2 regions of the Phyllobacterium sp. GQ127 genome follow, and region 2 is predicted to be linked to the other one. Evidence: predicted binding sites of a transcription regulator. Region 2 holds the regulator's gene; the other holds the start of a gene.

Region 1 (3,980 bases), 150 kb from region 2:
AGGCTTCGCCCAGCGCCTGCAATGTTTGGCTGTAATAAGGAGAACTCGATTTTGCCCAAGGCGCAATTGCACCATTCTTAAGCGTCAGGGCCTCGTCAGGAATGATCATCGTCGGATCAATCGCCTTTTGAGTACCCAGGCCATCGCAGGTCGGGCAGGCACCGAAGGGATTATTGAACGAGAAAAGGCGCGGTTCAATCTCCGAAATGGTGAAGCCCGAAACAGGACAGGCGAATTTCTCCGAAAACATGATGCGTTCATGTGTTTCGTTCTTGGATTTATTGGCTGATTCACTCGAGGTTTCATCAGCAGGCAGCGGCTTATCCGCAAATTCTGCGACAGCGATACCATCTGCAAGCTTCAGGCAGGTCTCGAGGCTATCGGCAAGACGTGCGGAAATATCAGGTCGGACGACGATGCGGTCAACCACAACGTCGATATCATGCTTGTACTTCTTATCGAGTGCCGGAACATCGGCAATTTCATAAAAAATACCATCGACCTTCACGCGCTGAAAACCGCGTTTCTGCAGATCCGCAAGCTCCTTGCGATACTCCCCCTTACGCCCGCGTACTATGGGCGCAAGGATGAATAGACGGGCGCCTTCCTCGAGCGCCATGACACGATCCACCATTTGGCTGACGGTCTGGCTTTCGATAGGCAAGCCTGTTGCCGGTGAATAAGGGACACCGACACGCGCATAAAGCAGGCGCAAATAGTCGTAAATCTCGGTGACTGTACCCACAGTTGAGCGGGGGTTGCGGCTGGTTGTCTTTTGCTCAATCGAAATTGCCGGAGAAAGACCGTCAATTTGATCCACGTCTGGCTTCTGCATCATCTCCAGAAACTGCCGGGCATAGGCCGACAGGCTTTCGACATAGCGTCTTTGGCCTTCTGCATAGATCGTATCGAAGGCGAGCGAAGACTTGCCCGAACCCGAAAGGCCGGTCATGACAATCAGCTTGTCGCGCGGCAGATCAAGATCGATATTTTTCAAATTATGTTCGCGCGCGCCGCGAATGGAAATGTACTTCTGATCGCTCATGTCGGTTCGCCTTTAAGAGGGCATGCTGTTATGGGGAATTGTTCTTTAAGAGAACAGTTCCCTTTATCTAGTGCTTCATGGATAATTTACGAGGCCGGACTTTATCAACCATCCTGAATCACCATAGCCATGTTGACATTATTAGAGCAAGTGCTAGAACAAAGAAAGAACAAATAATATTGACAGCGGTCTTCGCCATATCCGGATGTATACGGCTGCGAATTGATTGTAAAAGGACGCTTTGAGCTGAGATAGTCGGCTGCATGATCGAAAAATGTCTCCTGACAAATCTGGCAGGAGAGTGATCGCAGCAGACGATGCCGATATGAGGTGTATATTGTGGATAGTGGCAATCAATTGCCCGCCACACCCATGGCTTCTGTATGATAGGCAAAATTTAAAATTGGAATTTGTGGAGTTTGAACATGGCAGGCAGTGTCAACAAGGTCATTTTGGTAGGAAATCTTGGCGCTGATCCAGAAGTCCGGCGGCTCGGTTCAGGTGATCCCGTCGTGAATCTACGCATTGCGACCTCGGAAAGCTGGCGCGACAAGAATAGCGGCGAACGCAAGGAAAAGACCGAGTGGCACAGCGTCGTCATTTTCAATGACAATCTCGCAAAAGTTGCCGAGCAGTACCTTAAGAAGGGTATGAAGGTTTATCTGGAAGGCGCGCTTCAGACCCGTAAATGGCAGGACCAGACGGGCAATGATCGTTATTCCACCGAAGTCGTACTGCAAAAATTCCGGGGTGAACTACAGATGCTGGATTCACGCGGAGAAGGTGCGGGAGCTGGCGGCGGTCGGTCCTTCGAGAGCAATTCCGGGCGCGGACAGATGAGCGACGATCGTGGCGGCTCCGACTTTGGCCGGTCCAATGCAGGCGGATCCTCAAGCTCGAGCGGCGGTAATTTCTCACGCGATCTCGATGATGAAATCCCGTTCTGAGTTGAGTTCAAAAGACCGGACTTGATCGTATTCTCATTATTATGCAGGCATCGGGTAGTCCAAGACTGCCCGATGTTTGTTTTTAGATGAGAAAACAACTTCTCCTAGTTTCCGGAGCGCTTCACCATTGAAATAATGATTTCATAGAGCTCATCTTTTGCCTGAGCAGGAGCGATATCCTCGTTTACTGCAGCATTTGACAAGCCTTCTGCAGCTCCGAGCATTCCCCACAGCCCAGCCGATGAAACACCTTCTGCGCCGGTAAACGCATTTAACAGATGCCTGCACTTTTCTATGAACACGGCCTCGAAGTCGTGCTTTATCTTATCAAGTTCCGGCGAGCCTTTTAATGCGGCAGTGATACCGGGAATTTCGCGTCCCTGTGTAAGAACGCAATCAACATAAGACGAGGCGATCACTTTGGCGACGTCGGTGAGATTGGGTGCGGCACGCTCAAGCGCCGCATCCATTATAACGGTCTGACGCGCATCGAACTCTTTGAAAAGGGCCGCGAGAAGTCCTGGCCTTGTGCCGAAATGGTCATAGACAACGGGCTTTGTAACACCGGACAACTCAGCCAGGCGACCAAGCGTCAAAGCTTCCGTACCTTCGTCACGAATTAATTTCCATGAAACATCCAGTAATTGCCGCTGGCGTGCCTCGCGGGAAAGACGCTGGCGGGGAGATGTTTGAGATGAGGAGTTTTTTGAAACTGAGCTTGACATCACTATATACCAAAAGTAACTTACTAAAAGTATATAAGGTTTCGGACGGTTCCACAATCTCTAATCATGGAGTTATCGACATGCATGCGCTCATTGTTACATCGCATCCAGAATCCAAATCACTGACCAACAGCATTGCATTAAAGATTGGCGAAGGTCTGTCGCAGAGCGGCCCCCATACATTTGAGATTGCAGACCTTGCCGCAGAGGGTTTTGATCCGCGATTTAGCCAGGCAGACATTGCTTCCCACAAACGACGTGCCAAGACGCCGCCAGACGTGGCAGCCGAGCAAGCACGGATAGACCGGGCAGACAGCTTGGTACTCGTATTTCCGGTCTATTGGTGGTCAATGCCGGGCTTGCTCAAGGGCTGGATCGATCGTGTTTTCTCGAATGGTTGGGCATATGACGACAATTTCGAAGGGAAGCTGTCGAAAAAGCTTGGCGATATTCAAATCCATCTCGTCGGGATAGGTGGCGCAGACGCGAGGACTTACGAGAAACATGGCTATGATATCGCTATGGAAAGACAGATCGATCACGGAATTTTCGATTATTGCGGGGCTCGTGTCATATCATCAACACGGCTGCTGGAGGCAGATTCGCGAGACCCGCTTCAACATTTCAATACTGCTCGCAATATTGGTGCGTCCCTTTTCGATAAGCACATGCAGGTCAAGCCAACAGTGGCAGCCTGAAGCGGTTCACTGGGACCAATACATAACGCATTGCTGTCCGGCGTTTGACGCAATTGTCGTGGAAAGGCTGGTCTGTTAGACCAGTCGCGATAGTGCATCGGAGCCCGGTTATGACACAAGTCGAAACACCAGTTGCATCTCGTCATCGCCTCGTGATCGTCGGCGCAGGTTTTGGTGGTCTGGTTACAGTTCAAAACCTTCGCAATGTCGATATCGATGTGACGCTGATTGATCAGCGAAATCACCACCTGTTTCAGCCGCTGCTTTATCAAGTCGCAACCTCAACGCTGGCGACCTCCGAAATTGCCTGGCCGATCCGGCATCTTTTGCGCAAATTCAAGAATGTGAAGACACTGCTGGGAACAGTCGATGGGGTTGATACCGCCTCAAAAACTGTTTCGACGCTCGACGGCGAGGTGATTGCTTATGACACGCTCGTCTTGGCTACTGGTGCGCGGCATGCATATTTTGGTCACGATGACTGGGAACCCTATGCTCCCGGATTGAAGACGCTCGAAGATGCCACGATGATCCGCCGGCGTATTCTCACGGCATTCGAAAAAGC
Region 2 (3,980 bases):
CAGGGCAACCAATTTGCCGTCCACTGTCTGGCTTTCAATGATCGACGGGAAATGCTGGTCGACCACGCCTTTTGCCGCTTCGGTCAGATCGAGAAATTGCTCTGATAGCTGAGGCGCCCATACCACATCGGTCTTATAGACATCGATATCCGAGTTTCCGGCTGCAAGCCAAAGGCGATACTGACCGAAATTGTCAGAACTGCTTGATGGCATCGCCACAATGGAAACCTTGTTGCCTGTTTCTTTTTCAAAACGGTCAAGCTGCTTGCGCAACTCGGCATTTTCATTGCCGGTCGAGCTGTAAACAATAGAAAGATTGGCTGCATAGGCACCTGAAGACAACAGCGCTGTAAGCAGGATGCCCGCAAAAACTGAACTCTTTTTCATAAATCCTCCCAGAAATATTTGATGGATCAACCCATGCCGGACGGCACTCAATCCCCAATTGACGATCCTCCTCAAGCACATCAGACAGTGAAATTAACCTATCCAAAGCGCTTTGGATAAAAGGTGTCAAAACGCAAAACGAATGTCAATAAATAGTTTATGAACGCCATTAATCAGGCAAATAAAATTGTGCAGATCATTTAAAGCGCTTTGAAGTATGATTATATTACGAAGGCAAAGACATCGAACGACGCAGATAGGAATACAGTTTTGGACCGTCCGGCATGAAGCTGAAAGAACTCGCTGAAAAGCTCAACCTTTCCCAGACGACCGTTAGCCGCGCGCTGAACGGTTATCCGGAAGTGAATGAGGCTACGCGCGAGCGCGTCAATAAAGCCGCATTGAAATTTGGCTATAGCGCAAATGCAAATGCCCGACGTCTAGCCATGGGCCGTGTCGGTGCTATCGGTCTGGTTATCCCCGCAGATTCCAGCCAGCGATTTGGGCCTCATACCGCGGAATTTCTTGCCGGCTTGGCGGAGCGCCTTTCCCGGGACGAGATTGATTTTCTGCTCAGTCCCATTGTCGATAATGACGAGATTTCGGTCTATAAGCGCCTGATTTCGAGCAAACGGGTTGATGCGATCATCGTCTCCGGGCCTGTTTTGGTCGATGAGCGCGTATCCATGCTGATCGATGCAAACTTTCCCTTTGTTCTGCATGGCCGTACGAACATAGACAGGCCCCATGCCTGGCTGGATATCGACAATCAGGGCGCATTCTATCAGGCCGCAAGCCACCTCCTCGACCTTGGACATCGGCATATAGCCATGATTGACGGGTTAAGAGGGTTTACGTTCTCTGAGCATCGCGAGCTCGGATATCGCCAAGCGCTAAGCGAACGCGGCGTCGAAATCGACCCGCGCTTCATCGTACACGACTACTTCTCTGATGAAATCGGTTTTCGTGAAACGCAACGGCTGCTTTCATGCACTCCGCAACCGACAGCAATCATTGCAGGATCAATGATGACCGCTTTGGGTGTGTCACGTGCAGTTCGCAACAAGGGTTATCAGTTGGGCAAACAAGTATCGCTCATCACCCATGACGATGTCTTTCCATATCTCAATGCCAGCAACATGGTTCCATCCATGACCACCACGCGATCATCAATGCGCTCCGCCGCCACGAGAATCGCTGAAATGCTCGTGCGCGTCCTTGATGGCGAACCCGTGGACAATATTCATGAATTATGGCCCGTAGAACTCACAGTGCGCCAGTCGAGCGGTCCTCCGATAAGCGGATAGGCCCATATTTTGCGTCATTCCATCTGATTTTCAGAGTAATTGGGCATATAGGGCTGGTTTATACCAGATATTAATCCTTGTGGAACACAACTGGAACATATAGTGTTTGTTCTGGTTTTGTTTTTCCGATTCCACACTTAAGGATCGCCCCTATGCTGACGCGCAAACAACATGAACTTCTGCTCTTCATACATGAACGGTTGAAGGAAACGGGCATTCCCCCTTCTTTTGATGAAATGAAGGATGCACTTGATCTCGCATCTAAATCCGGCATTCATCGCCTGATTACCGCACTGGAGGAGCGAGGATTTATTCGTCGGCTAGCAAATAGGGCACGGGCGCTGGAAGTGCTTCGCCTGCCCGACTCAATTGCGCCGGGTCTGAACGCGCAACGCAAATTTTCTCCGAGCGTTATTGAAGGCAGTTTGGGACGAAATGTTGCGCCGCCTCGCCCGCAAGCAAGCACTGCCGATATTGTTGCTGCCAACATGATCAGCATTCCTGTTATGGGACGTATCGCTGCCGGTGTGCCGATCGCTGCAATTCAAAACCAGACTCACATGCTCAATCTCCCGCCCGATATGATCGGCAGCGGTGAGCATTATGCGCTTGAGGTCAAAGGTGACTCCATGATCGAAGCGGGTATTTTTGACGGCGACACTGTTGTTATCAAGCGCGGAGATACCGCGAGCCCCGGTGAAATCGTTGTGGCACTCGTGGATGATGAAGAAGCAACGTTGAAGCGTTTTCGCCGAAAAGGTGCATCCATTGCTCTCGAAGCAGCAAACCCCGCCTATGAAACCCGCATCTTTGGACCGGACCGCGTTCAGGTACAGGGCAAGCTGGTCGGTCTGATACGCAGATATTGATGGCGTTTACGCTTCGCTGGACGGTGTGCTTTTGTTCGTAGGCTCCATTCGAACAGCCACAGAATAGCAGCTAGCGAAAAATGTTTGGGACTACCATAAACGCCGAACTACATTTTATTGCTTGTATCCGGTGGTTTCTTGGATAGTTGCCGCTCTTCAAGATTGCGCGCGGCGCGGGAATAGATGCGGTAATTATTCCAAGGGCGATTGGGCGTGCCAATCGCATACTTTATATCAACCGAATTCAGGCGTTGAGAAAGCTCTTGTTTTGCCAAATCGGTGCCAACTGGTGTGGAATCGGCTTTGACAGAGTCAGATTGTGGAGCATCAAACCTGATCTCCGCAGCGCCTTTGAGCGCCAGCATTTGCGATGAAAGCAACAATTTTCCAGCATTTGGACAATTTGTAGCCTTCGCGGCAAAAGCCAAAATGATGATATCCCCTTCTAGGCATGCATCTGCTGTTCTTGTTGCATCATCGGTATAGGCAACGATTAATCCTCCTGGCTCCCGGGCAGTGCAAAGCTTATCGGCACATTCGAATTGAGCGCCGCTTGCAACCTCGCCTTTCATTGCCGGCTTAATGATCTGCCCGGCCCTATACCCCAACTGCCAATTATCGAGGCTGAAGGCGCTGCCCACTTGTTTATTGATCGCCAGATGGTCGTCGTCCGTTCTTAACGCGACCAGTTTTCCGTCTTCTGAGACCATAATCGCAGGATAGGATGCCCGTCCCGTCAAACCAATTGCCAATGCTACCAATGGCAAGGCAAGCAGGCGCAACCACGTTGAAAGAAATAGAAGAAGCAAAAGCCCTATCGCCATAAGAATAAGCGAAGTTTCGGACATCAACCCAAGATTTCCACTTGGTGAATGCGACGCCACGGCTTTTGCTATGGCGATAACAATCTCGATGCCCCATCCCATGATTTTAAACGGAAGCCAATCGAGGTCAAAAGGCATGGCGAGCAGGCCAAGCACTGCGAAGGGCATCACGAGAATTGAGACAATTGGTAGCGCCAAGGCATTTCCGACAAGGCCAAAAGGAGCGGTATTATTGAAATGATAGGCAGCAAAGATCGAGCTTGCTCCGCCAGCAACCAGCGAGGTCATGGCAATGCCGCCAATATAGGCCGTTGCTTTTGATGGAAACAGCCATATGCCGGCCTTGGCACTTGTCTGTTTCCGTAGGCCTCGTCTCAAATGGTAGCGTGACCACCAGCCATATAAAGCTATAAGGGCAGCAGTTGCTGAATAGGACATCTGGAAACTTGGTCCGAGAATTTCATGTGGTGAAACCGCAATTGTAATTGAGGCGGCAATTGCGAGATTACGCATCGATATCGCCGCGCGATCAACGGTCATTGCAAGCAACATGACTGCCAGCATCACAAAGCTGCGTTGTGCGGCAACGTCGG

Evidence for each region. Region 2 encodes LexA, which represses DNA repair genes until DNA is damaged. Its sites were predicted from a motif close to TGTTCNNNNTGTGTTCNG; they were not measured.
Region 1: uvrA (excinuclease ABC subunit UvrA) is a predicted target of LexA. The motif match lies at 1,200-1,217, and genes of this name have one in related genera.

Annotation. Positions count from the first base shown of each region.
Region 1 covers NZ_JCAXDZ010000001.1:520,589-524,568, forward strand. Annotated here, with positions in the region: gene uvrA (excinuclease ABC subunit UvrA) at 1-1,045, opposite strand, end outside; gene AC6CHM_RS02775 (single-stranded DNA-binding protein) at 1,471-1,992, shown strand; gene AC6CHM_RS02780 (TetR/AcrR family transcriptional regulator) at 2,097-2,717, opposite strand; gene AC6CHM_RS02785 (NAD(P)H-dependent oxidoreductase) at 2,798-3,415, shown strand; gene AC6CHM_RS02790 (NAD(P)/FAD-dependent oxidoreductase) at 3,526-3,980, shown strand, end outside.
Region 2 covers NZ_JCAXDZ010000001.1:668,156-672,135, forward strand. Annotated here, with positions in the region: gene AC6CHM_RS03500 (ABC transporter substrate-binding protein) at 1-387, opposite strand, end outside; gene AC6CHM_RS03505 (substrate-binding domain-containing protein) at 672-1,694, shown strand; gene lexA (transcriptional repressor LexA) at 1,847-2,563, shown strand; gene AC6CHM_RS03515 (ComEC/Rec2 family competence protein) at 2,671-3,980, opposite strand, start outside.